4 regions of the Telluria sp. LT1R51-2 genome follow, and region 2 is predicted to be linked to each of the others. Evidence: predicted binding sites of a transcription regulator. Region 2 holds the regulator's gene; each other region holds the start of a gene.
What was found. Region 2 encodes sigma-54, which starts transcription at its own class of promoters, with help from an activator protein. Its sites were predicted from a motif close to TGGCANGNAANCTGCTTT; they were not measured.

Region 1: a site for sigma-54 is predicted at 5,789-5,806, ahead of pepA (flocculation-associated PEP-CTERM protein PepA). Genes of this name have one in related genera too.
Region 3: a site for sigma-54 is predicted at 2,680-2,697, ahead of AC56LH_RS19860 (TldD/PmbA family protein). Genes of this name have one in related genera too.
Region 4: a site for sigma-54 is predicted at 2,732-2,749, ahead of AC56LH_RS17305 (pilin). Genes of this name have one in related genera too.

The regions. Positions count from the first base shown of each region.
Region 1 is NZ_JCASIM010000002.1:551,585-559,193, forward strand. It holds gene AC56LH_RS20650 (hypothetical protein) at 1-105, shown strand, start outside; gene prsT (XrtA/PEP-CTERM system TPR-repeat protein PrsT) at 296-3,070, shown strand; gene AC56LH_RS20660 (GNAT family N-acetyltransferase) at 3,214-3,885, shown strand; gene AC56LH_RS20665 (ThiF family adenylyltransferase) at 3,963-4,841, shown strand; gene pepA (flocculation-associated PEP-CTERM protein PepA) at 4,960-5,742, opposite strand; gene AC56LH_RS20675 (class I SAM-dependent methyltransferase) at 5,926-6,591, opposite strand; gene AC56LH_RS20680 (GNAT family N-acetyltransferase) at 6,704-7,435, opposite strand; gene AC56LH_RS20685 (nucleotidyltransferase domain-containing protein) at 7,588-7,609, opposite strand, start outside.
Region 2 is NZ_JCASIM010000002.1:225,447-233,055, reverse strand. It holds gene AC56LH_RS19240 (KpsF/GutQ family sugar-phosphate isomerase) at 1-788, shown strand, start outside; gene AC56LH_RS19235 (KdsC family phosphatase) at 788-1,324, shown strand; gene lptC (LPS export ABC transporter periplasmic protein LptC) at 1,330-1,935, shown strand; gene lptA (lipopolysaccharide transport periplasmic protein LptA) at 1,981-2,529, shown strand; gene lptB (LPS export ABC transporter ATP-binding protein) at 2,526-3,281, shown strand; gene AC56LH_RS19215 (RNA polymerase factor sigma-54) at 3,296-4,780, shown strand; gene hpf (ribosome hibernation-promoting factor, HPF/YfiA family) at 4,855-5,211, shown strand; gene AC56LH_RS19205 (enoyl-CoA hydratase/isomerase family protein) at 5,310-6,386, shown strand; gene AC56LH_RS19200 (DUF5694 domain-containing protein) at 6,472-7,542, shown strand.
Region 3 is NZ_JCASIM010000002.1:362,575-370,183, forward strand. It holds gene AC56LH_RS19855 (TldD/PmbA family protein) at 1-887, opposite strand, end outside; gene AC56LH_RS19860 (TldD/PmbA family protein) at 900-2,534, opposite strand; gene AC56LH_RS19865 (class I SAM-dependent methyltransferase) at 2,886-3,671, shown strand; gene AC56LH_RS19870 (S1C family serine protease) at 3,778-5,358, shown strand; gene AC56LH_RS19875 (serine hydrolase) at 5,413-7,044, opposite strand; gene AC56LH_RS19880 (M1 family metallopeptidase) at 7,041-7,609, opposite strand, start outside.
Region 4 is NZ_JCASIM010000001.1:3,916,849-3,924,457, reverse strand. It holds gene AC56LH_RS17320 (DUF2889 domain-containing protein) at 1-380, shown strand, start outside; gene sucC (ADP-forming succinate--CoA ligase subunit beta) at 447-1,616, shown strand; gene sucD (succinate--CoA ligase subunit alpha) at 1,636-2,517, shown strand; gene AC56LH_RS17305 (pilin) at 2,824-3,297, shown strand; gene AC56LH_RS17300 (S9 family peptidase) at 3,405-5,471, opposite strand; gene AC56LH_RS17295 (fasciclin domain-containing protein) at 5,628-6,083, opposite strand; gene AC56LH_RS17290 (MerR family transcriptional regulator) at 6,252-7,184, shown strand; gene moaC (cyclic pyranopterin monophosphate synthase MoaC) at 7,186-7,609, opposite strand, start outside.

The DNA of each region.
Region 1 (7,609 bases), 330 kb from region 2:
GTGCTGCATGTGCAGTTATTGCGGCGGCATGGCTTGCCGGTGGGTGAGCATGTCGATGCTTTGCTGCAACGCCTGCGCAGCGATCCAGGCAGCAATTCGGGCTGAACGGCGCTGCGCCGGTGGCCTGCCATCTTTGTAACAATTGCTCTCACTTTTTTGCTGTTACCGGCGGCTGGAATTTGCAACAATCGCATCCGTTTGTACGTTGGCGCCGCTATTCCTTCAGGTATTATTTGTTGTTGAGGAATTTCGCTATCTGGCGAAACAACGAACTCCATTGCCTGAGGAATCCCACATGTCGCGCCACGCTACCAAGCTTACTCTTACCGCCCTGCTGTCCGGCGCCATCCTGGCCGCTGGCCTGTCCGGTTGCAACCGCACCCAGTCGACCGAGACCCTGCTGGCCGAAGCCACCGAATATCAGCAAAAAGGCGATATCAAGGCGGCGCTGATCCAGCTGAAGAATGCCGTGGCAAACAGCCCGGAAAACGGCGAAGCGCGCATGGCGCTGGGCTCCCTGCAATTGTCGACCGGCGATGCTGTGTCGGCTGAAAAAGAATTCGGCCGCGCCCGTTCGCTGGGTATCCCGGCAGCGCGCGTGCTGCCACTGCTCGGCCAGGCGCTGACGCAGCAGGGCAAGTTCAAGGAAGTGCTGACCGAGATCACGCCCGAAGCGGCGACCGGTTCGGCTCCACTGCTGAGCCTGCGCGCCGATGCGCTGCTGGGCAGCGGCAAGCCGGATGAAGCGCAGCAGGCTTATGCCGCCGCGCTGGCGGCCAATGCCAGTTCGGGCGAGGCCTTGATGGGCATGGCGCGTATTGCCGCCGCCAAAGGCGACCGGGAAGCAGCAACGCGCTACGTCGAGGACGCGGTTGCCAAGGATCCGAAGAATCCCGAAGCCTACATGATGCGCGGCTCGATGCTGCGCATGATGAACAAGCCGGACGAAGCCCTGGCGGCGTATGACCAGGCGCTCAAGCTGAAACCGGATCACCGTGGCGCCCACATTGAAAAGGCGTACGTCGAGATCGCCCGCGGCAAGTTCGACGCGGCCAAGATCGAAGTCGAGGCCGCCGAAAAGAATTCGCCGGGCAGCCTGCTGGTGGTGTACACGCGCGGCCTGTACGAATTCTCGCAAGGTAAATACTCGGCCGCGAAAGATGCGCTGGCCAAAATCCTCAAGATCGCCCCCGATCACCAGCCGAGCATCCTGCTGGCCGGCGCATCGGAGCTGAATCTGGGCGGCACCCAGCAGGCCGAGCAGCACCTGCGCAAGTACCTGCAAAGCAATCCGAACAATGTCTATGCACGCAAGCTGCTGGCCCAGGCACAACTGCGTAATTCGCAGCCAGCCGATGCTGCCGCAACCCTGGCGCCTGCGCTGAAAGACGCGCCGCAGGATGCACAACTGCTGGCGCTGGCAGGCGAGTCGTACATGCAGGTCCGTGACTTCGACAAGGCCAGCAGTTACCTGCAGCAAGCCGCCACACTGGCGCCGCAGGCTGCCGCCGTGCGCACTTCGCTTGGCCTGTCGCGCCTGGCACAGGGCGACCAGGCGCGTGGCCTGAGCGAACTCGAAGCGGCTGCCACGCTCGATCCGAAATCGCTCCAGGCCACGATGGCCCTGGTCCAGACCGAGATGGGCATGAAGCGCTATGACCGGGCCGAGGCTGCCGTTGCGTCGCTTGAGAAGCAGCAGCCGGACAGCGCGCAGGTGCAGCAGCTCAAGGGCGCCGTGTACATGGTGCAAGGCAAGAATGCGCCAGCACGCGCCGCGTTTGAAAAAGCCGTACAGCTGCAGCCAACGTTCCTGCCGGCCGTGACCAACCTCGCGCGTCTGGACATGCAGGAGAAAAAGCCGGACGCTGCCAAGGCGCGCTTCACGGCCTTCCTCGAGAAGGACAAGAACAATGCCGACGCAATGGCGGCACTGGGTGAGCTGGCGCTGCTGCAAAAGAACACCGCCGAAGCCACCACCTGGTTCGAGAAAGCCAGCACGGCCAATCCGGAAGCTACAGCCCCGGCACTGAAGCTGGGCGCTCACTACCTGCGCACCGACCAGGCGCCGAAAGCACTGGCGCTGGCGCGCAAGTTCCAGACGACGAACGCGACCGATGCCGGCGTGCTCGAACTGCTGGGTCAGTCGCAGATCGCCACCAAGGATTTGAACGGTGCGCTCGATACCTACAGCAAGCTGGCCAACGTGTTGCCGAAATCGGCGCCCGCGCAGATTCGCCTGGCCGAGGTACAGCGCTTGCTCAAGAACGACAGCGAAGCCGCAGGCCACATCAAGCGTGCGGTTGACCTGCAGCCTGATTTCATGCCCGCGCGCCTGATGCAGGTGGACGCGGCAATGCGTGCCAAGCGCCCGGATGACGCCCTGGCAGCGGCGCGCCAGACGCAGCAGGCCGCGCCAAAAGCGCCGATCGGCTTCGTGCTCGAAGGCGACATCCTGATGAGCCAGCAAAAGAGCGCACCAGCCCTGCTGGCGTACGAGAAGGCCCTGGCGCTCGCACCATCGTCGGAACTGACCGCCAAGGTGGTCCAGGCGATGCAGGCAGGCGGCAAGAGCAAGGATGCACTGGCGCGCGGCGAAAAGTGGCTGGCCCAGAACCCGACCGATGCACGCATGGCGCTGATGGTTTCCGAAATCAATATGGCGGGCAAGGATTACAAAGCGGCTATCTCCCGTCTGGAATCCGTGCAAAAGACGGCGCCTGAGAACCCGCTGGTGCTGAACAACCTGGCCTGGGCTTATCAGCAGGTGAAGGATCCACGCGCGTTGGCAACTGCAGAGCAGGCGTTCAAGATCGCCAGCGACAATCCAGGCGTGATGGACACGCTGGGCTGGATGCTGGTTGAGCAGGGCAATGTCGCACGCGGCCTGCCGCTGCTGCAGAAAGCCAGCACCCAGGCGCCAAATGCGATGGAGATCCGTTATCACCTCGCCCAGGCGCTGAACAAGAGTGGCGACAAGGCCGGTGCCAAGCGCGAGCTTGACAAGCTGCTGGCAGCGAACGCGCCATTCGCGCAAGCCGATGAGGCACGCGCGCTGCTCAAGACGCTGTAATGTGGCACGCCGCCGCACGCTCTCATTCAGCTTGCGGCGGCCTGATTGACCTTTGCATGCAGCATCCTGGCGGTGATATTTATTCATCCTATCGAACGCTCAATTTATTGATGTCCAGATAAGATGTCACTACACAGATAAGGATGTTTATCGTGAACGACGATTCATACGGAATCCGGCTTACCGATACGTCGGACGGTCGTAACTCGGCCAGCATGCTGATCAACAGGATGTACGCCTGGCGCGGCTACTCCGGCGATCACCAGCCAAGCAACGACCCCAATCGCATCACGCTGACCGCCACCGACAAGGGCGACGTGGTCGGCACACTCAGCATCGGCATCGATTCCGAGGTCGGGTTGATGGCCGATGAAGTCTTCGGCGCCGAGCTGGACGCCCACCGCGCCAACGGCGCGCGCCTGTGCGAGTTCACCAAGTTTGCGTTCGACCCGTCGGTACGCTCGAAAACCGCGCTGGCCAACGTGTTTCATCTGGCCGTCATCTACGCCCGCGACATGCATGGCTGCACCGACATCATCATCGAGGTCAACCCGCGCCATCGCCGCTTCTACGAGCGCATGCTGGGGTTCCGCAAAGAGGGCGAGCTCAAGATCAACACGCGGGTGGATGCCCCGGCCTACCTGCTGCGCGTGAATCTCAAGTACGTTACCGAGCAGATCAGCATTTTTGGCGGCACTTTTGCCGCCGATGGTGAAACCGAAGAGCGCTCGTTCTACCCGTACTTCTTTTCGCCCCGCGAGGAACGCGGTATCATCAACCGCCTGCTGCGCATGGATGAGTCACATCCGGCATAAGCACCTGCATCGCCGGTACGCGCCCTGCCCTTCCTGCGGCGCCGACCATCTCGTCCCTACTTTTTCGCAATGTCCCCATGAGCAATCCGTTCCAGTACGAGCAGGCGTTTTCACGCAATATTGGCTGGGTTACACCCGCCGAACAGCAGCAGTTGCGTGGCAAGCGCATTGCCATTGCGGGCGGCGGTGGCGTCGGTGGCGTGCATCTGCTGACGCTCGCCCGCCTGGGCGTCACGCGCTTTCACATTGCCGACTTCGACACGTTCGACATCCCCAACTTCAACCGCCAGGTGGGCGCCATGATGTCGACCGTTGGCCAGCCCAAGGCCGACGTGCTGGCGGCCATGGCGCGCGACATCAATCCCGACATCGAGATCAAGATCTTTCCCGAGGGCGTCCATGGCGACAATCTCGACGAATTCCTCGCCGGTGTCGACCTGTACGTCGATGCGCTCGACTTTTTCGCCTTCGATGCACGCCAGCAGACCTTTGCTGCGTGCGCACGGCTCGGCATCCCGGCCACCACTGCCGCGCCGCTGGGCATGGGCGCCGCCCTGCTCAACTTCATGCCGGGCAAGATGACGTTCGAAGAGTATTTCGGCTGGGGCGATTTGCCGGAGCAGGAAAAAGCGATCCGCTTTGTGGTTGGCCTGGCGCCGGCCGGTCTGCACCGCAACTACCTGATGGTGCCGGGCTCGGTGAACTTCGCCGAGCGGCGCGGCCCCTCGACCTTCATGGCCTGCCAGCTGTGCGCCGGCATCATCGCCACTGAATCGCTCAAGATCCTGTTGGGGCGTGGCGACGTGCTGGCCGCACCCTGGGGCATGCAGTTCGATGCCTATCGCAACAAACTCAAGCGCACATGGCGACCGGGCGGCAACCGCCATCCGATCCAGCGCCTGGCAATTGCCATCGGCCGGCGCCAGTTTGCGCGCATGGCGGCTGCCGGTCGCTGAACGACGGCACGCCGGCGCGCGGCGCCGGTGAATCGCGGGACGAAAAAAAACCACTGTCGATACCGGCAGTGGTTTTTTATTGCTTTCGAACAGGGCCTGCGCAGCAGGCCCGTGGTTCTTAGGCAGCTTTCTTGTTGCGACGACGTGCTGCGTACAGACCCAGCATGCCCAGGCCCAGCAGGCCAACCGATGCTGGCTCTGGCACTTCAGCTGCGTTTTCGAACACGACGTCCAGCGAACCGTTGATGGTCTGGGTGCCCGATGGGGTGAAGTTGTTCAGCTGACCCGACTGGAACGACATCGAGTAGAACGGGTTAGGCAGGACGAAGAAGCTGCTGCCGGCTTCGGTCAGAGCGAACGAGCTCGATGCACCGAAGCTGCCGCAGTTGATGCCGTTGCCGCTTGGGTTGCCTGGGTTCGAGCAGGTGCTCAGCATTGGGTTCAGGGTGCCCTGGCCAGCCAGTGGGTTACCCGAGCCCAGCAGGACGTTGCCGCCTGCGACGCCCAGCGTGGTGTCCATGAACAGGTCCAGGCTACCGGTGCCTGGCTGGAAGTTGAACGTGGTGGTCGAGCCGCTCACCGAGTAGGTGCCGCTTGCCGAGTAGTTAGCAAACAGGCCGTAGTTTGCGCCCAGGCCGGTCTGGAAAGCTTCGTACGCGGTGTTGCCACCGTTGCCGACGAACTGGCCAGCAGTCCACACCAGCGAGACGTTGAACGTACCATCTTGATTGAAGGTCGCGGTTTCGGTGTAGTTACCGGTGATCTTGTCAGCAACGAAGTTTGCCTGTGGACCGACTGGATCGACGGTGAACGAATTGAACGGGGCTGCTGCGGCAGTACCGCTGAAGATGGTTGCAGCTGCGATCGATGCGGCGACGATGGTTTTCTTAAAAGCGTTCATTTCGTAAATCTCCTGGGTTGTATGGGGTACTGCTCACGAGGCTATATAAGCAATCACCGTGCCAGCTCAAGAGATTTGTTTTAAATCAAACAGTTAGAGATTTTTATTGAGCCAGATCAAATACTACTGTAAAAAATACCGACAGCATATTTACGGCCTCAAAACGTTGCTGTGGGAGCACTCCTACAAGGGCTTGCGCACGACGACATTCCACGTATTTCCGGATGTGAACTCCGAGTGAATCTCGTAACCCGCTGCCAACATTTTGGCGCGTAGTTCTTCCACATGGAACGGGCTGTAGAGAATCCCCTTGCGGATACCCCAGTCGTTGATCTTCTGTGCGGCCCAGCGCAATGGCCCGAATCCGGTGGGGTACAGCAGGACGTTCGCCGCCATTGTGCCGCCCGGCTTGAGCACGCGCAGGATGTCGCGCAGCGCACCATCGATCGTCGGGAAACAGTGGATCGAATTGGCGATATTGGCGGTGTCGAAGCGATTGTCGGCAAACGGCAGCTGGGCAGCATCGGCGTGCTGCACCTGGACTTGGGGATTGTTGGCAAAACGGCGCTTGGCGCCGGCCAGCATCGATGGCGCGTAGTCGATGCCGGTGACCTTTACTTGCGGGAGCTTGCGGCGCCGGCGCCAGTTCAGCACCATTTCGAGCAGGGTCCCGGTACCGCATGCCACTTCCAGGTGGTCGGGCCCGAAGTTCGGTCCGAAGAAGCGCATCTGGGTGCCGATTGTGCTGTTGTAGGCAAAGGTCAGAATGAAGAAGCCGCGCAGGTCATACCACCACGGTTCAGAGGAATAGGCTTCGGCGATTTCATCCCGGGTCTTACCTGTCGTCATGGAGCATCCTCAATGTGATAAACACGAAGCGCTGAATATAGGACGTTCCTGCCAGGCAGGCAAGTACAAATACTGAGGGGAAAGTGCGGGGCGCGTGCCCCTGCAACAGCGCTTAGCCGAGCGCGCGCAGGCGGTTGATGATGCCGGCCTCTTCGCGCTGCGAAAAGAACCACGGAAACAGCGAGCGTTCACCGACCGCCTTGTCCTGCATGCCGCCCCACTTGGCGACCTGTTCGGTACCGAACGCGGTAGCGGCGCTCAGCAGCACCGCTGGCGCCTGCACGCGTGGATTGGGCCGTGATTCGCAGACAGTCTGGAAGCCCAGCATGGCTTCGTAAAAACGGCGATGACGCGGATTGACCTCGATGAAGATGTGGCTGCAATGATTCAGGTCGCGCGCATAAATCAGGGCCACGTGAAACAGCGACGCCAGCACGGCCTTTGACTTGATGGCCGGATCGACGGCAAGCTTGATGATTTCGCAGACCTTGCCGGTCCCGCGCTGGGTATCGATATAGTCGGCGAATACCTGGTCGGCCAGCAGGCCGATGTCGGAATCCAGGCCAAGGCTCAGCGTGCCGAAGACCTGGCCACGGTCCGACGCCGTCAGCGTGATCCGGTTGGGGTCGTTATTGATCTGGTGGTTGCCACTATAGCCGCGCCATGCATACATCTTGCTGATAAGCATGCTTGCGGAGTTGCGCTGGGTATCGATGTCGGCAGCGCGAATCCCGAACACACGTTCGTTGATGGTAACGTCAATGATGCTCGGATTGTCATCCGCGGCTGAGTCATCGCCACCAAGCCCGGTACACGGGATGGCTGGCACTAATGTCTCGATCATGTACGTTCTCCTGACGGTATCGACGCGTCGTACAGCGACGACAATGTAGTCATCATAGCATCGATAATTGTTCTAATGCTAATTTTATTGACAAAATGAATTTAAATTAATGGATTTGCTATGCAACTTCCCTTAGAGCAAAGAGTAGCAGGTCAAGCGGCCTCTGCGGTACGT
Region 2 (7,609 bases):
CCGCCACGCTGTCGTCCACCGGTACGCCGGCGTTCTTCATGCACCCGGGCGAAGCCGCGCACGGCGACCTTGGCATGGTGACCGCGAATGACATTCTGATCGCCATTTCCAATTCGGGCGAATCGTCCGAACTGCTCGACATCCTGCCGGCCGTGAAGCGCCTGGGCGCGCGCGTGATCGCCATGACCGGCAAGCCGGCTTCGCGGCTGGCCAAGCTGGCCGACGTCCACCTGAATATCGCGGTGGCGAAAGAAGCCTGCACGCTCAACCTGGCGCCAACCACCAGCACCACCGTCACGCTGGCCATGGGCGATGCGCTGGCCGTGGCGCTGCTCGACGTGCGGGGTTTCCGCGAGCAGGATTTCGCGCTGTCGCATCCGGGCGGCGCGCTGGGCCGGCGCCTGCTCACGCATGTGCGCGACGTCATGCGCACCGGCGATGCCATCCCGTCGGTGGGCCTGGATGTCCCGCTGGTCAAGGCACTGCTCGAGATCAGCCAGAAGGGCATGGGCATGACCGCCGTGGTCGATTCCGATGGCCGGCCGCTGGGTGTGTTCACCGACGGCGACTTGCGCCGCGTGATCGAGCGCATGCACGATTTTTCGAACGTGCTGATTCGCGACGTCATGCACGCCAATCCGCGCAGCGTACGTCCCGAGCAGCTGGCCGTCGACGCGGTCGCCGTGATGGAAGAATTCCGCATCAACCAGATGCTCGTGATCGATGAGGCGGGCCAGCTGGTCGGCGCGCTGCACATCCACGACCTGACCCGCGCAAAGGTGATTTGATGACTATTCCCGTATTGGCCCACATCGAGCGCGCCGCGCGCATCAAGGTCATGATCTTCGACGTCGACGGCGTGCTTACCGACGGCAGCCTGACCTACGGCCCCGATGGCGAAGTGACCAAGACCTTCAATGTGCTCGACGGCCTGGGCATCCAGATGCTGAATAAATCCGGCGTGCAGACCGCGATCATCAGTGCGCGCCTGTCGCCGATCGTCGTCCGGCGCGCCGCCGACCTGGGCATCTCGCATGTCTACCAGGGCAACCACGACAAGCGCATCGGCTTTGCCAATCTGCTCGAGGCCACCGGCTTTACCGCCGACCAATGCGGCTACATCGGCGACGACGTGATCGACCTGCCGCTGTTCGCGCGCGTCGGTTTTGCCGTCGCCGTGCCCTCAGGTCATCCGGACGTGCAGCACCGCGCGCATTACGTGACCAAGAACGGTGGCGGGCGTGGCGCGGTGCGCGAGATCTGCGACCTCGTCATGCGCGCGCAGGGCACCTACGACCAGGCGCTCGCGCCGTATTTCGCCTGAGCGCCATGGCCACACTCGCCTCCAACAAACGCACCTCGCATCGCTGGAACTTGCTGGCGATGATCGTGATCGGCGTGTTCTTCGCCTTCGGCAGCTTCTGGCTGCTGCAGCTGATGCAGGGGACTAACATCGATGCGCAACTGGGCGGCCCGCCCGACGAGCCGGATTACATCGTCGAGAACTTCTCGTTCGTGCGGATGACGCCCAACGGCCAGCCGAGCTACGTGGTGTCGGGCAAGCGCCTGGCCCACATCCCGCAAGGCGACGTGTCGAATGTCGACCAGCCCCTCATGCGCGGCGTCGAACCGGGCCGTCCACCGATGACGGTGGTGGCCAAGAGCGCGCGCATCTTCCACGAAGAGCACCGCGTCGAACTGTTCGGCGACGTCGATCTGCAGCGCCCGAAGACGCCCGCCAGCGAAGCGCTGCGCGTGCGCACGTCGGCCATGACCGTATTGCCCGACGAAGAAATCGTCAAGACCGACCAGCCGATCGACATGGAGCTTGGCGCGTCCAGCCTCAAGGCCGTCGGCCTGGTGGCCAACAATGCGACCATGCAGATGAAATTGTCCGGCCGCGGCCGTATCGTCTATCCGCCACGCCAGCGCTGAAGGCCACCAGCCATGCGCGCGTGTTAACCCAGGACCAGCACCATCATGAAAAAACTTTTTGCTGCCGCTTTCTTGTCACTCCTTTCCTTGAGCGCGATGGCCGAAAAGGCCGACTCGCTCAAGCAGGCGGCTCTCGAATACGATAACGGCGACCTCGATGGCGTCGCAGGCGTGCGCACCTTTACCGGCAACGTGATCCTGACCCGCGGCACGCTGCTGGTCAAGGCCGAACGCGCGGTGGTCAGGGATACGCCCGAAGGCTACATGAGCGTGACGCTCACCGCGGCCAACGGCAAGCCTGCCACGTTCCGCCAGAAGCGCGACGGCGGCCCGAACCTGTGGGTCGAGGGCCAGGCCGAACGCATCGAATACGATGAGCGTACGGAGCTGGTGCGCTTGTACTCGAACGCCATCGTCAAGGAACTCGAAAACGACCGGATGACCAACCAGATGACCGGCCCGTTCATTTCGTACGACAACCGCAAGGAAGTCGTCGCCGTGCGCAATGACGTCAGTGGCGAGAGCAAGGTTGGCGGCGGGCGCGGTACGCTGATCCTGGCGCCCAAGCGCACGCCGGCCGGAGGCACGCAATGACGGCCTTGAACGATCGCAGCACGCTGGTCGTCAAGGGCCTGCAGAAAAGCTATGGCAAGCGCCTGGTCGTGCGTGACGTGTCGCTGGATGTCGAATGCGGCGAGGTGGTGGGTTTGCTGGGCCCGAACGGCGCCGGCAAGACCACCTCGTTCTACATGATCGTGGGCCTGGTGCCGTCGGATGCCGGCTCGATCAGCATCAACGGCACCGACATCACCAGGATGCCGATCCATCGCCGCGCGGTGCTCGGCCTGTCGTACCTGCCGCAGGAAGCGTCGGTGTTTCGCAAGCTGACGGTGGAAGAAAACATCCGCGCCGTGCTCGAACTGCAGAAGGTCGACGGCAAGTCGCTGACCAAGGCGCAGATCGGCGAGCGGCTCGACAACCTGCTGGCCGATCTGCAGATCGAAAAGCTGCGCGAGAACCCGGCGCTGTCGCTGTCGGGCGGCGAGCGACGCCGCGTGGAGATCGCACGCGCACTGGCCACCAATCCTCGCTTCGTGCTGCTCGATGAACCCTTTGCCGGTGTCGACCCGATCGCCGTGATCGAGATCCAGCGCATCGTGCGCTTCCTCAAGGAGCGCAAGATCGGCGTCCTGATCACCGACCACAATGTGCGCGAGACGCTCGGTATCTGCGACCGCGCCTACATCATCAATCAGGGCGCGGTGCTCGCATCCGGCCGACCCGACGATATCATCGCCGACGAGTCGGTGCGCCGCGTGTACCTTGGTGAACATTTCCGCATGTAAGCCATACTCAATTGATGAAACAGTCCCTTCAGCTCCGCACTTCGCAGCACCTGGCGCTCACGCCACAGCTGCAGCAATCGATCCGGTTGCTGCAGCTGTCGACGCTCGAACTGCACCAGGAGATCGAGCAGATACTGGGCGATAACCCGCTGCTCGAAAGGCTCGACGACCCGCTCGATCATTCGGTGCGCTTGCTGGCCGATGGCGCCATCAACAATGCGCCGGCACCGGGCGAGGCGCCGCCGGCGCCGGGCCAGCAGGCCGAAGGCGAGGGCAGTGCACCGGCCGAGGGCGAGGGTGCTGAAGGCGGCGCGGTCGATGGCGACCGGCCCGACAACGAGTGGAGCGAAAGCAGCGGCGCGTCGTCCGGGAGTAGCAGCAGCGACGACGAAGACGGCCGCCCGCAGCTGGAGGCATGCGCCATCACGCTGCGCGAACACCTGATGGAACAGGTGCGCGAAACGCTGCTGTCAACCCGTGACCGCGCACTGGCCGAACTGGTGATCGACGCGCTTGACGACAACGGCTACCTGGAAGAACCGCTCGACGACATCCACGCGCGCCTGCCCGAAGAACTCGACGTCGACCTGGACGAACTGCGCTGCGCGCTGGCGATGGTGCAGAGCATGGACCCGGTGGGCGTGGGCGCGCGCAGCGCGGCCGAATGTCTGGCGCTGCAGATCCGGCGCATGCCGGGCGTGCCGATGGTGACGCGCCGCATGGCACTGAAGATCGTCGAAGGCTACCTGACCTGGTTCGCACAGCGCGAATACAGCAAGCTGAAAAAAGCGCTCGATTGCGATGACGAAGACCTGCGCGAAGTGCAGGCCGTGGTCCGCCAGTGCAATCCGCATCCGGGCGCGGCGTTCGCATCGAACGTGTCGGATTACGTGGTGCCGGACGTGATCGTGCGGCGCGCCAAGAACGGCTGGGCGGTCACGCTGAACCAGGACGTCATGCCGCGCCTGCGCGTGAACAGCCTGTACGCCACGATGCTCAAGCAGGGCCGCAGCGAGAGCCAGATGGGTGCGCAGATGCAGGAGGCGAAGTGGCTCATCAAGAACATGCGCCAGCGTTTCGACACGATCCTGCGTGTGGCCGAAGCGATTGTCGAGCGCCAGCGCAACTTTTTCAGCCATGGCGCGGTTGCCATGCGGCCCCTTGTTTTGCGCGAGATAGCTGATACACTAGGTCTGCACGAGAGCACGATCTCTCGTGTCACAACCCAGAAATACATGCTGACCCCGCACGGCATGTTCGAGTTGAAGTATTTCTTCGGTAGCCACGTTGCCACCGAGGCGGGAGGCGAAGCATCCTCAACGGCAATCCGTGCGCTCATCGCACAATTGACAGGAGCAGAAGACCCTAAGAATCCATTATCCGACAGCAAGATCGCGGAAATGCTCGGGGAACAAGGCATGGTCATTGCGCGCAGGACGGTCGCAAAATACCGTGAAGCGCTCAAGATCCCCCCCGTCAGTCTCCGCAAAGCCTTGTAACAACGCCGCTCATACAGTCTGTGCCTTCAGCTCCTGTGTGGTGCAAGCGACGTGACATCTTCAAAGGAGTGTGTATGAACCTCACCATCAGTGGTCACCATCTCGAAGTAACCCCTGCCATCCGTGAATACGTTCAGAATAAGCTGGAACGCATTATTCGCCATTTCGATCAAGTCATAGATACCCACGTCTTCCTGGCCGTCGATAACCTCACCGAAAAAGAAAAAAGGCAAAAAGCTGAAATCAATGTCCAGGTGTCGGGCAAGACCCTGCACGTGGCGAGCGTCGCGCAAGACCTGTATGCCGCGATCGACATGTTGATGGATAAACTGGATCGACAAATTCTGAAGCACAAGCAGATGCTGAAAGACCATAACCGCACAGCGATCAAACGCCTGGACGTCGACGAAGCAGACGTCGCTGCCGCCTGATCGAGCGCAGGTCACCACCGCCAGGGGCGTCTTTTCGGGACGCCCTTTTTGCATCCCGCTGCCGGTAAAATACGTGTTTCCTTTCGATGGATCACGCCATGTCCGAACACGTCCTGACCCGCATCGCCAACCGCACCGGCATCATCACCCTCGACCGTCCCAAGGCGCTCAATTCGCTGTCGCTGGACATGGTGCGCGCACTGACCGCGATTCTGCTCGACTGGCAGCGTGACGCCGCCGTCGATGCGGTCGTGATCACCAGCAGCAGCGAAAAAGCACTGTGCGCGGGCGGCGATATCCGCTTCTTTCACGAGGTCGGCAACGCCTCGCCACAAGGCGGCAGCGCACTGCTCGAAGATTTCTTCACCGAAGAATACGCGCTGAACCACCTGATCCACTTTTATCCGAAACCGTACATCGCGCTGATGGATGGCGTGGTCATGGGCGGCGGCATGGGCATCGCGCAGGGCGGGCCCGATTGCGGCCTGCGCATCGTCACCGAGCGCACCAAGATGGCGATGCCCGAGGTGAATATCGGTTTGTTCCCCGATGTCGGCGGCAGCCATTTTTTGTCGCACGCGCCGGGGCAGTTGGGGATGTTTTTGGGCTTGACCGGCCTGACGATCGGCGCGGCCGACGCACTGTACGTGGGCCTGGCCGACGTGTTCGTGGCAGTCAGCGACCTGGCGGCCTTGCAGGCGCTGATCGAAGCGACGCCGGGCGCGCATCTGCCGGCGGCAATCCGCGCGTTCGCCACGGCGCACGCCGGCGAAAGTGAATTGCAGGCCAATCGCGCGCGCATCGATGCGCACTTCGGTGCGGACTCGGTGGCAGCAATCATGGCGTCGCTCGCGGGGGACGACGCGCCATTCGCGCAGAAGGCATTGAATGCGATGCGTCAGCGTTCGCCGCTGATGATGTGCGTGACGCGCGAGCTGCTGCTGCGCGGCGCGTCGCTCGATGTCGCCGACTGCCTGCGCCTGGAGCGCTCGCTCGTGCGCCGCAACTTCGAGCACGGCGAGGTGCTCGAAGGCGTGCGCGCGCTCGTGATCGACAAGGACAATGCGCCGCAATGGAATCCGCCATCGCTCGACCTCGTAACCGAGGCGATGGTCGCGCGCTTCTTCGCGCCGGTGTGGCCGGCGCATGCGCATCCGCTGCGCCATCTCGCATAAGCTTCTTCATGCATATCCGTTTGCGCGTGACTTTTCGCGCAGGCGGTGCAAACATCGTGGCTTCATGAACCGATGAGGAGCCCCGATGCGCATGACCGCCTTGCTGCTGTCGATGACCTTGTGCGGCAGCGCCGCCGCCCAGGCCTGGCAGCCTGACTTCAATGCGAGCGCATTCAAGGGGCCGGCCTCCGGTGCTGCCAACGAGGTGCTGGTATTGGGGTCGCCCCATCTGTCGCAATTGCCCAAAACCTTCCAGGCCGCCAGCCTGACGCTATTGAACGAGCGCCTGGCCGCATGGAAGCCGCAGGCGATCGCGATCGAGGCGGTATCCGGGCCGCAGTGCGACGTCATGCGACGCTACCCGGTCCGCTACAAGGACTCGATCGATTCCTATTGCCGGGATACTGCACCGGCGCGGCTGGCCACAGGGCTGGATGTCGCAGCGGCGACCGAGGCCGCCGAGGCCTTGCTGGCTGCATGGCCCGCTGCGCCCACACCCGCGCAGCGCCGGCGCCTGGCGGGGTTGTTCCTCGCAGGCGGCGAGGAGGCATCGGCGCTGGTCCAGTGGCTGCGCCTGCCCGAGGCCCAGCGCCGTGCCGGTGATGGTCTGGACGCCGCACTGGTCGGCGTACTCGTGAAGCTGGAAACCAGGCGCGACGAAAGCATCATGATCGGTGCGCGTCTGGCTGTCCGGCTCGGCCTTGAGCGCCTGTACGCGATGGACGACCATACCGCCGACAGCGCGTCTGAAGACCAGAAGGCGTTTGGCAATGCGCTGATGAAAGCGTGGGACAACCCTGCCACGAAGCAGCGCGCGGCGGTGGACAAGGCGCAGGAGGGCTTGCTGGCCAGTGCCGAAGGCGTGCTGGCCTTGTACCGCGCCGACAATGCACCTGGCCAGGGGTCTCTGGTCTACCGCAGTGACTTCGGCGCGGCGCTCAACGAGCCGTCAGCACAGCGCTTCGGCCGCCAGTACGTGGGTTACTGGGAAACGCGCAACCTGCGCATGGCGGCCAATATCCGGGACGTGCTGGGGATGCGGCCCGGTCAGCGCATGCTGGTTATCGTCGGCGCGTCGCACAAGGGGTATCTGGAATCGTATCTGCACCAGATGCATGATGTGCGGGTCGTGGATGCGGGGCTGGTGCTGAGGTGATGAGGCGCCATGTTGATGTCGGCGGCGGTTATCCGTGGTCGGTGGCGATGAGTGTGCAGGCCGACAG
Region 3 (7,609 bases), 140 kb from region 2:
AGCATGTCGTCGTCCCACGGCAGCACCGCGACATCCTTGTCCCACGGGTCGGACCAGATATTGACCTGCTGGTCGAACAGCTTGTCGCCCAGGCGGTTCTTGCCACCGGCTTTCGACAGGAAGCTGCGGCCCTCGTCGGCGCGGCGCGCATCGAAGCCACCCAGCATGAAGCTGAGCAGGTCGGACGTGGCGGCCGGTTCCATGATGACCGTGTAGCGGCCCGGTTCCAGCGCCTTGGCGTCGACCGAGCGCAGTGCTTTCTCGATCGCGATTTCGGCCGCTTCGCGCGGATCGAATTTGGCAACGTCGCGCGCCGAGCGCTTGACCCAGCCAGAACCGCGCCCGTCTTCGGTGCGCACGGTTAGCGTGAAGTCCAGCGACGTTGCCACCTGGTGGCCGAACAGGCCATTCGAGTTGGCGATCGTTTCAAAGCTGGTGCGGTCGGTGAAGAAGCCGGCCGACACCAGGCCGCGCTTGCGGCAGCCTTCGATTGCATAGGCCGCAGCCTGCGCGCGGTATTCCGGATCGATGTCGGCGGTTTTCTGCACGAACGTGTCCGATGGCTTGTACGCGGTCTTGGCGATGGCCGGGATGAATTCCGGGTTGTCCGGCGCCAGGCGCGCCAGGTCCTCGGCGCGGCGCACTGCGCGCTCGATCGACTTGTCGTCGAATTCGTTGATGGTCGCGGTGCCCTGCTTCTTGCCGAAGGCGACCTGCACCTGGATGCGGGCGTCGTCGGCCAGGCCGGCGGTCGAGACGGCGTTGCGCGCAAAGCGGATATTGCCGATGCGGTTGCCCTCGATGTTGACGATGCATTCATCGGCTTTGCTCAGCGAGAGCACGCGGTCGGTGATGCGTTTGGTTTGTTCCTGGGTCAAGATACTCATGTGCGCCCCTGCTTAGCCGATCTTGCGAGCGGTGTTGATCACATTGATGCCGTTAAAGCGCGTGGTCGACGAACCATGCGAGACGATGCTGATCTGCGGCGGCTGTCCTTTGCCGTCGAAGAACGAGCCGCCCATGCGCCAGTCGCGTTCATCGCAGATGGCGCTGCAGGCGCCCCAGAATTCCTGGGTGTTCGACTGGTACGCCACGTCTTCCAGCATCTGGCCGATCTTGCCGTCCTTGATTTCGTAGAACAGCTGGCCGCCAAACTGCGAGTTGTAGCGCTGCTGGTCGATCGAGAACGACCCGTCGCCGACGATGTAGATGCCCTTCTTGATCCCCTTGACCATTTCGTCCGGCGTCAGCTTGGTCTTGCCCGGTGCGAGCGAGACGTTGGGCATGCGCTGGAACTGGACCGTGTTCCAGCCGTCCGCATACGAGCAGCCATGCGATTCTTTTTCGCCGATGATGTGGGCCTGGTCGCGCGTGGCCTGGAAGTTGACCAGGATGCCGTCCTTGATGATGTCCCAGCGCTTGGATTTCACGCCCTCGTCGTCGAAACCGATGGCGCCCAGCGAGCCTGGCGTGGTCTTGTCGGCGAAGATGTTGACGATCGGCGAGCCGTACTTGAAGGTCTTCGATTGCAGCTTCTCGAGCGTGGCGAAGCTGGTGCCGGCGTAGTTGGCTTCGAAGCCCAGTACGCGATCGAGCTCCGTCGGGTGGCCGACGTTCTCGTGGATCGTCAGCCACAGGTGTTCGGGCGCCAGCATCAGGTCATACTTGCCCGGCTGGACCGACTTGGCGGTCAGCTTGCGCTTGGCGTCGCGGCCGGCGGCGCGGGCGTCTTCGATGATGTCATACGATTCGGTGTACAGCGTGGCGATGCCGCCCGCGGCCTTGATCTTGTGCTCGGGCCGCGCGTCGAAGTACTCGTACCCCTTGCCCACCGGGGAGCTCAGGCCCGCGCGCGAGCGGAACTTGCCGCTGGCCTTGTCGACCGCGGTGGCCGAGAACGGCGCCCACAGGCGATGCACGTCCTGGTCAATGTACGAGCCATCGGTCGAGGCAAAATACTTTTGCTGGTTCACCTGGAACAGCATCGACTGCATGAAGTTCGCGCCGCCTTCCATGCCGGCCTTGTTCGCGGCGATCAGCATGTCGGTCTTCTCGGCGATCGGCACGGTGCGCCAGTCTTTCTTGATCGGGGTGCTCCATGAAACGTCGCCCACGCCCTTGACTGGTGCGAGGCGCACCGGTTCGGTCTGCAGCTTGGCGTTCGCCTTGGCGATTGCCACGGCCTGGCGCGCCGCATTCGCGATGCCATCGGTCGACATGTCGGACGTCGCGGCAAAGCCGTAGGCGCCATTCACGATCACGCGCACGCCCACGCCGGCCGACTCGGTGTTGGCCACGTTTTCGACGTTCAGCTCGCGCGTGGTGATGAACTGGTTGAGGTAGCGACCGATGCGCACGTCGGCGTAGCTGGCGCCGGCCTTGGTGGCGGCGTTGAGCGCGACATCGGCCAGCGCCTTCTTGGCGGCCACTGGCATGCTGCTGGTGAGCTCTTCGGCAGCGATGGCGCGTCCGAAAGGCAGCAGCATCGAAGCGGCTGCCCCGCTGCTGAGATTAAGAAAGGTACGGCGTTCCATGAGATCTCCTGAATAACCTTCGTCCGGGCAGCGGTTCCGCGAACAGCTCGGGCCGCTCTTGTAATTACAGCTCTTATGCTTTGGTTTTATGACAGATGAAAACGTGACAAACCGCGCAACCTTAGCAGTAACTTAAGACTTTGAATAGGCAAATGTTGTGCCACCTCATTGCACAAATTTGTACGTATCTGGCGCAGCTTCTTTTCTCCCTGCATCCAGTCAATACGGGCGCCAACGCCCACCACACATGCATATGTGACGAATGCTTGACTGTGCGCCGTGCCTCCCGGATCATCAGCGCAGCGACGACGGCGCACCGCCCGTCGTCAACCATCATGGAGACCTCGCACGATGAAACGACTGATCCTGGCCGCAATGCTGGCAACCGGTATCGCCGGCGCCGCACACGCGGACGACGCCCTGAAATCCGCCATCGCCGGCGAGCACCGCGCCGCCGCCAACAAGGCCCGCGACGCGTTCCGCCACCCTTACGAAACCTTGACCTTCTTCGGCATCAAGCCGACCATGACGGTCATCGAACTCTCGCCGGGCGGCGGCTGGTACACCGAGATCCTGGCGCCCTACCTGCGCGACAACGGCAAGCTGATTGGCGCTGCCGGTGCACCTGAATCGCGCGGCGGCAAGGCCTATCGCGACAAGCTGGCTGCCGACGCCAAGGTCTACGACAAGGTGATGCCGGTGGTGTTCGAGCCGCCGACCCGCTTCGAGCTGGGCGCGCCGAACAGCGCCGACATGGTTGTCACCTTCCGCAACCTGCACAACTGGCTGGGCGCGGGCGACGAGGCCGTGGTCACAACGCTCAAAGAAGTCCACAAGGTCCTCAAACCGAACGGCGTGCTGGGCGTGGTCGAGCACCGCCTGCCGGTCAAGATGACGCAGGATGCGAAGGCATCGAGCGGCTACATGCACGAAGCGTATGTGATCCGCATGGCCGACCTGGCCGGCTTCAAGCTGGCCGCCAAATCCGAAGTGAACGCCAATCCGAAGGACAAGGCAGATCATGAAAAAGGCGTGTGGACACTGCCGCCGGTGCTGGCCAACAAGGACAAGGACCGCGAGAAGTACATGGAAATCGGCGAGAGCGATCGCATGACGCTCAAGTTCGTCAAAAAGTAAGCAGCCTGCATGACGTGGGAAGGCCGAGGCCTTCCCCGTATTTTCTTTTGCGGCGCACGTGTATATTCTTCCGGTTGATAGCCCTCCCGCGCAACCGAAGGAAACCATGAAGACTTTGCGATTCGCCGTTCTCGCGCTGGCCGTCTCCGGCGCGCTGCATGCCCAGGAAACCACGCCGCCAGAAGCCCAGCCGGCCGCCGCAACCGCCGTTCCCACCCCCGCTGTCCCTGCCGCCTCGCGCACGACCACACCCGCCCCCGCCCTGCCTGCCGTTGAAAACTCGGTCGTCAAGATTTTCGCCAACGTGCGCCGGCCCGACCCGTACAAGCCCTGGACCAAGTCGGCCCCTGCGGCCATCACGGGCTCCGGCGTCATCATCGAGGGCAAGCGCATCCTGACCAATGCCCACGTGGTGGGCTACGCCAGCCAGGTCGAGGTGCAGGCCAGCCAGTCGGGCGACAAGGTCTCGGCGAAGGTCATCGCGCTGGCGCGTGGTCTGGATCTGGCGGTGCTGGAGCTCGACGATCCCTCGTTCTTTGACAAGCGCCCGCCGGTGCCGCGCGCCGCCGTGCTGCCGGACGTGCGCCAGCAGGTGTTCGCCTACGGCTACCCGGTCGGCGGCAATTCGCTCTCGACCACCACCGGCATCATCTCGCGCGTGGAATTCGTCAACTACGGCGCCTTCAGCTCGGGCCTGCGCATCCAGATCGACGCCCCGATCAACCCGGGCAACAGCGGCGGGCCGGTGATTGCCGGCGAGCGCATGATCGGCCTGGCGTTCGCCAACGTGACCAATGCGCAGAGCATCGGCTACGTGATCCCCAACGAAGAAATCGAACTGTTCCTGCGCGACGTGGCCGACGGCACCTACGACGGCAAGCCGCTGCTGCACGACAGCGTGCAGACGCTGGAAAGCCCGGCGCTGCGCCAGTACCTCAAGCTCGATAAATCGGTCGAAGGCGCCGTGGTGCACCGGCCGTACCGCACCGACGCCGCCTGGCCGCTGAAAGAGTGGGACGTGATCACCCACATCGGCGAGCATGCGATCGACAATCAGGCGATGGTCAAGCTGGGTTCGAGCCTGCGCGTGCGCTTCCAGTACCGCATCCAGCAGGTGGCGAAAAACGGCAAGGTGCCGATGACCATCATCCGCGGTGGCAAACCGATGAAGGTCGAGGTGCCCGCCACCGGGGCGCGTCCGCTCCTGATCCCGGACCTGGATGGCGGCTATCCGTCGTACTTCATCTACGGCCCGGTGGCGTTCTCGCGCGCCACCAGCGAATTCATGGCCTTTGTCAGCGGCAGCGCGCCGGGGATGAATGCGTATGCGTTCAACGCCAGCCCGCTCGTGACGCAGCGCGGCGATTCACCGACACCCGAGCGCGAAGAACTGGTCGTGATCAGCGCGCCGTTCTTCCCGCACAAACTGGTGAGCGGCTACAGCAACCGCTTCGGCTCGGTCGTGGAATCGGTCAATGGCAAGCCGGTACGCAGCCTGGCGCATCTGGTGACACTGCTGCGCGACCTGAAAGACGAGCAGGTGGTGCTGAAGTTCGATCAGCGCTATGGCGAGACGATGATCCTGCCACGGCAGGCGACGCTCGATGCGACCGAAGAAATCCTGTCGGACAACGGGGTGCGCTCGCAGGGTTCGGACGACATGATGAAGGTGTGGCAGAAGCGCTAGCCCGCGCTGCCGCCACCATGACGACGCCCGCACCTGCATGCGGGCGTCGTCCGTTTACTTCGCTTTCTTCACGGGCGTAAACAGCAGATCCTGGAAGTCATAGCTGAAATCCGTCTCGGTCGATACGGGCTTCATGCGCAGCCGCTCGATCGTGCCGTCAGGCTCCAGCGAGAACGTCGCATACGCATCCGCGTTGAAGTTGCGCTCCTTCCAGCGCACGATGAAGGTGTCGTGCTGGAAGTGTTCCATCTCGCCCGTCAGATCCGGCGTGCGCGCGAACGACATCACCAGCTTGCTGCCGGCGCGTTTGATTGTCGCCTTGCCGTACCAGGCGTCTTCGTACTCGCCCTCGTAGCCGGCCAGCGCCAGCGACGGTTTCGACGCTTTCGCACGGCTGGTGCTTTCACCTTTCACGCGGGCCGCTTCCTTGGCGCTGGCCTCGTTCGCGATGTCGGCGATGCGGCCGATCCAGTCGGTCGGCGCAACGCCCAGGTAGCCGTCGAGCAGGCGGTATTGCAGCGCATTGAGCGACGGCCCGCTTTCGGCGTTGGTGAAAATCGCGATGCCGAGCTTTGCTTCGGGCACCAGCAGCACGCGCGAATAAAAGCCCTGCAGCGCGCCGCCGTGCATCGCCACCAGCTTGCCCTGGTAGTCGCGCAGCTGGAAGCCCAGGCCATAAGCCATGAAGTTGGGCCTGGTCGCCGCCAGCGACGGCTTGGGCTGGCTGACCGCCATCGGCGTTTGCGCCGTCCACATCTCGCGGGCCTGCTTGTCGGACCACAGGCGTGCTTCCTTGCCGCCCGCCCCCGTCGGCAGGCGGCCGTTATCGAGCAGCACGTTCATCCAGCGCGCGATGTCTTCGGCATTGGTGTTGATGCCCACCGCGCCGACGGCATTCGCCACCGGCATCGGCTTGACGACCGCCGCCTTGCCATTGATCTTGCTGTGCGGCGCCGAGACGTTCATACCGGCCGTGTGCGCGGCCAGGCTGGTGGTGGTGGCGGTCATGCCGACCGGATCGAGGATCCATTCGCGCATCGTCGTGCCCCAGTCCTTGCCGGACTTTTGCGCGATGATCTTGCCGGCCACGATGTAGAGCAGGTTGTCGTAGGCGTAGCTGCTGCGAAAGCTCGTCGCCGGCTTGATGTAGCGAAGGTTGTGGATGATTTCGTCGCTGGTGAAGGTGGTGGTCGGCCACCACATCAGGTCACCGGCGCCCAGACCCAGGCCGCTGCGGTGCGTGAGCAGGTCACGCACCGTCATCTCGGCCGTCACGTAGCTGTCGTACATGCGAAAGTCGGGCAGGTGCTTGATGACCGGGTCGTCCCAGTTCAACTTGCCCTGGTCGACCAGCATCGCCAGGCCGGCGGCAGTAAAGGCCTTGGAGTTCGACGCGATCTCGAACAGCGTCTTGCCGTCGACCGGCGTCGGGTCGCCCAGCTTGCGCACACCGAAGCCCTGCGTGACGACGACCTTGCCGTCCTTGACCACCGCAATGGCGATGCCCGGCACGTCGAAGGTCTTCAACACGCGCTGGACGTCGGCGTCCAGGTTGTAGGCGGGGACTGCTGCCGTGGTGACTGGCGCTGCCGCCGTTTGCGCGACGGCCAGGCCGGCGCCGCAGAACGCGACCAGCACCGCGCCGGCGATGTGTTTCAACAGTCCGCTGGAAGAACGCGTCATCATGGCTTGCCCATCGCTTTGTCGACGCTCGATTGCGTCTCGGGGTGGTAGCGCTCGCGCGCCTTCTTGTAGACGCCCTCGGCCCAGGTGCGGTCCTCGGCCTTTTCGCGCAGTGCGGCGTACAGCGGCACCACGAACTTCTGGCGGCCCACGCTCATCAGGAATGCTTCCATGTCCGGGCGCACGTCACGGTAGCCGGCGTGCACCGCCGCGCGGTAGAAGCGAAACGCCACTTCGTTGTTGGTCGACTTGGCCAGGCCATAGGCGCGGTCGAGTTCCGCCAGTTTGGCGGCGTCGGCCTTCTTGTCGATATCGTTCAAAAACTTCATCCACTCGACGGCGTTCCAGTCCTTGGCGTTCAACTGCGCGGTCGATACCGTGCCCTTCGTCCAGCCGTCGATCGCGGCATTCAGCTTGGCCAGGCGCTGTGACACGGCGCGCTGCCCGCTGGCCGGGATGCCAGGGCCGTGGATCCACTCGTCGAGTTCCGCGTCGCTCATGATCTTGGGGTTCTTCGCCAGCAGCTGCGCGCGCAGGTAGGCGATGAACTGCTCGTTGGTCACGCTCT
Region 4 (7,609 bases), on a different contig from region 2:
GCGTCACGATCGACCGTGACCTGAACATCGTTGATGCCGAAGCCGCATCCGATGCCGTCCCGTATCCGGGCTTTTGCGATACCATCGGCCCTGCCTACAAGAAGTTGATCGGGCTCTCGCTCGTGAACCATTTCCGGTTGCATCTGAAAGACCGCCTATCCGGCGTGCTCGGCTGCACCCATCTGACCGAACTGGCCCAGGTGCTGCCCACCGCAGCGCTGCAAGCCTTTGCTGACGACACCGTCGATGCCCCAGGCGGGCAAGGCGTCACGTCATCCGACCGTCCATTTGAGCTCGACCGTTGCCATGCCCTGCGCAGCGACGGCCCCGCCGTGGCCAAATATTACCCGCGCTGGTCCATCAAGGCTGTGGCGGGTTAAGTCGTCGTTTGTTTTTTTTGTAGTTCAACCGTTTCTAATTCAGTAATAGATAGAAGGGAAGCCAGCATGAAGATCCATGAGTATCAGGGCAAAGAAATCCTCCGAAAATTCGGGGTGACCGTTCCGCGCGGCATTCCGTGCATGTCGGTCGAAGAGGCTGTCAAAGCTGCTGAAGAACTGGGTGGTCCGGTCTGGGTCGTCAAGGCGCAGATCCACGCTGGTGGCCGCGGCAAGGGCGGCGGCGTCAAGGTCGCCAAATCGCTCGAGCAGGTCAAGGAATATGCTGACCAGATCATGGGCATGCAACTGATCACGCACCAGACCAGCCCGGAAGGCCAGAAAGTCCGTCGCCTGATGGTCGAAGAAGGCGCCGACATCAAACAAGAACTGTATGTCTCGCTCGTCACCGACCGCGTCAGCCAGAAAGTCGTGCTGATGGCCTCGTCGGAAGGCGGCATGGACATCGAAGAAGTCGCGCACAGCAACCCGGAAAAAATCCACAACGTCATCATCGACCCGAAAGTCGGCCTGACCGATGAGCAGGCTGACGACGTCGCCGCCAAGATCGGTGTGCCAGCCGGCTCGATCGCCGACGCACGCGCGAACCTGCAGGGCCTGTACAAAGCCTACTGGGAAACCGATGCATCGCTGGCCGAAATCAACCCGCTGATCGTCACCGGCAGCGGCAAGATCATCGCCCTGGACGCCAAGTTCAACTTTGACGCGAACGCCCTGTATCGCCGTCCTGAAATCGTCGCTTACCGCGATCTGGACGAAGAAGATCCAGCTGAAGTCGAAGCATCGAAATTCGACCTGGCCTACATCTCGCTCGACGGCAACATCGGCTGCCTGGTGAACGGCGCCGGCCTGGCCATGGCCACCATGGACACCATCAAGCTGTTCGGCGGCGAGCCAGCCAACTTCCTCGACGTCGGCGGTGGCGCCACGGCCGAGAAAGTCACCGAAGCGTTCAAGATCATGCTGAAGAACCCTGACCTGAAAGCCATCCTGGTCAACATCTTCGGCGGCATCATGCGTTGCGACGTCATCGCCGAAGGCGTGATCGCTGCATCGAAAGCCGTTTCGCTGCAAGTGCCGCTGGTCGTGCGCATGAAGGGCACCAACGAAGACCTGGGCAAGAAGATGCTGGCCGAATCGGGCCTGCCAATCATCGCCGCAGACACGATGGAAGACGCAGCCAAGTCGGTCGTCGCCGCTGCTGCCGGTCAAGCCTAATTGCTAAGGAAATAAAAAAATGTCGATTCTGATCAACAAAGATACCAAAGTAGTCACCCAGGGCATCACCGGCAAGACCGGTCAGTTCCACACCCGCATGTGCCGCGAGTACGCAAACGGCAAGGAAGCATTCGTTGCTGGCGTGAACCCGAAGAAAGCCGGCGAAGATTTCGAAGGCATCCCGATTTTCGCAACCGTTGCTGAAGCGAAAAAAGAAACCGGCGCCAACGTGTCGGTCATCTACGTCCCACCAGCAGGCGCAGCCGCTGCAATCTGGGAAGCCGTCGAAGCCGAGCTGGACCTGGCAATTTGCATCACCGAAGGCATTCCAGTTCGTGACATGATGGAAATCAAGGACCGTATGGCCAAAGCGGGTTCGAAGACCCTGCTGCTGGGCCCTAACTGCCCAGGCCTGATCACCCCTGACGAAATCAAGATCGGCATCATGCCAGGTCACATCCACCGCAAGGGCCGCATCGGCGTCGTCTCGCGTTCGGGTACCCTGACGTATGAAGCAGTTGCACAGCTGACCGCACTGGGCCTGGGCCAGTCGTCGGCAGTCGGCATCGGCGGTGACCCGATCAACGGTCTGAAGCACATCGACGTCATGCAGATGTTCAACGACGATCCTGATACCGACGCGGTCATCATGATCGGCGAAATCGGTGGTCCGGACGAAGCCAACGCGGCTTACTGGATCAAGGACAACATGAAGAAGCCAGTCGTCGGCTTCATCGCTGGCGTCACCGCGCCACCAGGCAAGCGCATGGGCCACGCCGGCGCGCTGATCTCGGGCGGTGCAGATACTGCGCAAGCCAAGCTGGAAATCATGGAAGCCTGCGGTATCACCGTTACCAAGAACCCGTCGGAAATGGCGCGTCTGCTGAAGGCCATGTTGTAATTCTGACGATCTGTTGGTCGTAAGATAAAACGGGGAGCGCGAGCTCCCCGTTTTCTATTTGGTGCGACAGGTTTTGTTGATCCAGACCGTGAATGACAAAAATTGCCGTGCGGCACTGACAAATTTTGTCATTCAGCGTGCCGTTTTTTGTGCTGAAGCAGGCGTTTGTTGGCTTGTTGTTCATAAAATCGACCGTTTTACGCCATTTTTGGGCTGGCACAGCGCTTGCATATAAGAAAGCGTAGCAGTGAGCAGCACAAGATACGTAGGTCCACTTTTTTGAACTACCCAACCCGGAGATTTAAAATGAACTTCAAGCAAATGCAAACCAAAAAGGCCGAAGGCGGCTTCACCCTGATCGAACTGATGATCGTCGTTGCCATTATCGGTATTCTGGCGGCTGTCGCGATTCCAGCATACAGCGACTACACCGCTAAAGCGAAAGTCAGCGAAGCAGCCTCGATCTCGGCACCTGCGCGTCTGGCTGTGGCACAAGCGTTTAACGAAGGTACGCTGGCTACCGCTACTACCAATCCACTGCTGGGTCTGCCAGATGCTACCGCAATCACGAGTAAATACGTCACGTCGGTTACCGCTGCCGGTACTTCTGCAACCACTGGCACTGTGACGGTTGTCATGCAAGGTACCAGCAACTCGGCAATTGACGGCAAGTCGATTGTCTACACGATCACCTGTGTTGAAGGTGCTCAGTGCAAGACCACGCTGCCAACGACCGACGTTACCGGTCAAGTGCCAGCTAAGTTCTTGCCAAAAGTCTAACGTTGGCAATAGTTTGATCAGCTTGGTCTGATGGGGGGAGGTTAGACTTTAAGTGTAACTTCCTCATCGCAAAAAGCCCGCTTTCAGCGGGCTTTTGCATTGCAGCTTTACTTTACGGGCTGTATTTTCAGGAACCGATCCAGCCACCCGTTCACCGTGTGATGCCACTGCACCGAATTGGCAGGCTTCAGCACCCAGTGATTCTCATCCGGAAACACCAGCAGCTTGCTCTCGACACCCTGTCGCTGCAGCGCCGTGAACGTCCCCAGCGCCTGCGCCGTTGGAATCCGGAAGTCCAGATCGCCCTGGATCACCAGCATCGGCGTCTTCCACTTCGCAACGTGATGAACCGGATTGAAGCGCTCATGGTTCTCCGGCACCTTGTAGTACGGCCCACCATTTTCCCAGTCCGTGAACCACTGCTCCTCGGTCGAGTACGCCATGCCGCGCGTGTCGAACACGCCGTCGTGATTGACGATGCACTTGAACTCATCCGACCAGTTACCGGCGATCCAGTTCATCATGTAGCCGCCATACGACGCGCCCAGCGCGCAATCGCGTGAGCGGTCCAGCCACGGGAACTTCTTCACCGCGGCGTCGTAGCCCTTTTGCAGGTCGACCAGCGGCTTGCCGCCCCAGTCGTTGCTGATCGAGTCGGTGAACTTCTGGCCATAGCCGGTCGAACCGTGGAAGTCGATGAACACGGCGGCGTAGCCGGCGCCGGCATAGGTCTGCGGATTCCAGCGGTAGCTCCAGCTGTTGCCGAAGCTGCCTTGCGGCCCGCCGTGGACGATGAACGCCACCGGATATTGTTGGCCAGGCTGCGCATTCCACGGCTTCATCACGTAACCGTACACGGTGTCGCCATTGGCGCCGGCAAACGAGAACTGCTCGGCCTCGCCCCAGCGCACGTCTTTCAACAGCTCGGTGTTCAACGTAGTCAGCTGCTTCGGCTTGGCGCCCAGCTTCATCGAGAACAACTGCGCGCCAGCGGACAAGTTCGCATGGGTATAGACCAGCGTATCGCGGCGCAGATCGAACGCGCCCACGGCGCCGGTGTCGGTCAGCGGCGTGACCTTGCCACCGGCCACGTCGATGGAGAACAGGCGGTGCTGGCCGATGTCTTCCGCATCGACGATCAGCGCTTTGCCATCGGCACGCCAGACCAGGCTGCCGGCCGAGCGGTCCCAGTTGGCGGCCAGCGGGCGCTTGGTGCCGGTCGCCACATCCATCAGCATGATCTGATAGCGGTCGGCCTCGAAGCCAGGGCGCGCCATCGCCAGGTAAGCCAATGTGCGGCCATCGGGCGAGAACGTGCCCTTGGTGTCCCAGGCCGGATTGTCCGCCGTCAGGTTGCGCGGCGCGGTGCCGCCTGTGGCGGGCACGCTGTACAGGTCGAAGTTGGTCGACCAGGCTTCGGTCTTGCCAGCGATGCGGGCTGAGAACACAACCGTTTTGCCGTCCGGGCTGAAGCGGTATTCTTCGCGGTCACCAAAAGGCTTCGAGGGCACGTCGCCGTCGAGCGAACCCGACAGGCTGACCGGCTCGCCGGTGATCGCGCCTGCTGCGCCGATCGGCGCCGAGAACAACACTGCATTGCGGTGGTCGTTCCAGGTATCCCAGTGGCGCGCGAACAGGCGGTCATACACCTTGCCGGTGGCCTTTTCTTTTTCTTTCGCATCGAGCCGGGCCTTGGTGCAGGCCAGGTCGGCGCAGTCGCGGAATACCGCCAGGCTGAACGCCAGACGGTCGCCCGTGGGCGCAAGGCGGAAATTGTCGACGTCCAGCGGCAGGTCGGTGACCTTGACGGGCGCGCCGCCGGCCACCGGCTGGCGCCATACCTGCGACGAGCCAGAGCGCGCGGACAGGAAATACACGGCGTCACCCGACGGCGACCATTCCGGATCGGCGCTGCTCGACGCATGGTCGGTCAGGCGCTGGGGCGTCGGCTTGGCGGCGCGCAGGTCGATCATCCACAGTTGGGTATTGCCGCGGTTCTTTTCCATGTCGGTGCTGCGCACGGTGTAAATCACGCGCGTGGCGTCGGGCGACACGGCCGGGCTGCCGACCCGTTCCATATTGACCAGGTCTTCCACAGTGAAGCCGCGCGGCGCGGCCATTGCGGTGGTGGCGGCCAGGGTCGCCGCTGCCACCGTCATCAAACGAAATTTCATGCCATCCTCGTCGATCAGTCCCGCGGCCGGGTGCCGCAGGCAAGCCGGGAATGTACCACGCGTGCCGGGCCAGCCCATAACGACAACGCCCCCGCTGCCGGCAATGCCGGACAGCGGGGGCGCTTCAACGTTCCCTGACGTACAGGACGTTTGTGATTATTTTGGCATGATGACCGTGTCGATGACATGGATCACGCCGTTGTCGGCGACGATGTCGGTCTTGGTGACGGTGGCCTTGTCGACCATGACTTTGCCGCCAGCGACTTTCACCTTGAAGGCGCTGCCTTCAACGGTCTTGACGTCGCCTGGCTTGACGTCGGCTGCCTTCACGGTGCCTGGCACCACGTGGTACGTCAGCACCTTGGTCAGCGCGGCCTTGTCTTTCAGCAGTGCGTCGAGCTTGGCTTTTGGAATCTTGGCAAATGCTGCGTCCGTCGGCGCGAACACGGTGAACGGACCCGGACCCTTCAGGGTGTCGGTCAGGCCGGCAGCCTGGACAGCCGTGACCAGCGTATTGAACGTGCCAGCCGATTTGGCGGTATCAACGATATCTGCTGCGTTGGCGGCGCCGAAGGCGAAGGCGAGTGGCAGTGCGATCAGAAATTTTTTCATCGTATGACTCCATGTGGTTTTTCGCAGCTCAGTATGAACCGCGTTAGGAGTAATGTAGGCTGATTTTTCTCAATTGTCTAACGTGTGCACCGTTTCTGTAGGATAATAAAGGTTCAATCAAGGGACGATATTATGGAAAACTCGCTAAGATTACATCATGAACCGATCATGTACCGAACCGGCGCAGCTGCGCGCTTGGCGGGTTTGCCGGTAGAAACGCTGCGCGTCTGGGAGCGCCGCTACAGCCTGTCGGATGCGCAGCGCTCCGAGCGCGGTCAGCGCTTGTATTCGGCGGAGCAGGTTGCGCGCCTGGGCCTGCTCAAGCAACTGGTCGACCAGGGCCATTCGATCGGCGTGCTGGCGGGCTTGAACCGTGAGCAGCTCCAATCGATGCTGGGCCTGGATGGCCAGTCCAGGGCGATCGCTACGTCGCCAGCGCGCGTGCTGCTGGTTGGCGCCATGCTGTCGCGGCGTATCGCCGCGACCGGACAAGCTTCTCTCGGACTGGACGTGCGCGGTCATTGCGCTACGCTGGTGCAAGCGCTGGGATTGCCGCGCGACGTGGGGGCTGACGTGCTGGTGATCGAGCAGTCCGAACTCGACGATTCCGGCATCGCGCCGATCGCCGCCGCACGCGAGGCCAGCGGCGTCGCGGCCGTCGTGGTGTTGTACCGCTTTTGTTCCAGTGCCACGATTCGTGCCCTGCGCGCGCAAGGTTGCCTGGTCGCGCGCATTCCGGCTGACCTGTCCGAACTGGCGTTGCTGTGCCAGTCGGCCCTGACCGGCCACCGTCCACCGCTGCAGGAGCAGCCACTGCCGCCCGTGGCGCCGCCCCGTTTCGACGACGAGGCGCTGGGCAACATCATGACGGCGGCAGCCAATCGCCTCAATTGCGAATGCCCGCGCCACTTGTCCGAGATCTTGATGATGATTTCCAGCTTCGAGCGCTACAGCGACCAGTGCGCCCACCGCAATCCGGAAGACGAGGTGCTGCATGCGCGGCTGAAAATGGCGGCAGGGCGGGCGCGCGTCGTGATGGAAGATGCGATGGAGCATCTGGCCATTACGGAAGGGTTGCCGTTGCCGAAAGCCCTTAACTGACTCAGGTGTCTATGGCGGCAGTCCAGTCGCCGCTCTTGCCGCCGTGCTTTTCGAGCACCCGCACATCCGTCATGACCATGCCGCGGTCGACCGCCTTGCACATGTCGTACACGGTCAGCAGGCCGACTTGCACGCTCGTCAACGCTTCCATCTCGACGCCGGTCTTGCCGATGGTTTCCACCTGCGCCCGACAATGGATGCTGTTGGCCGCCGCATCGATCTCGAAATCGACCGCCACGCGCGTGATCGGCAACGGGTGACACAGCGGCACCAGGTCGCTCGTGCGCTTGGAGGCCATGATCGCGGCGATGCGCGCAATGCCGATCACGTCCCCTTTCTTTGCGCTGCCGGACGTGATCAGGGCCAGCGTGGCCGGTTGCATGCGGATGGTGCCGGCGGCCACCGCGATGCGGTGCGTATCCTCT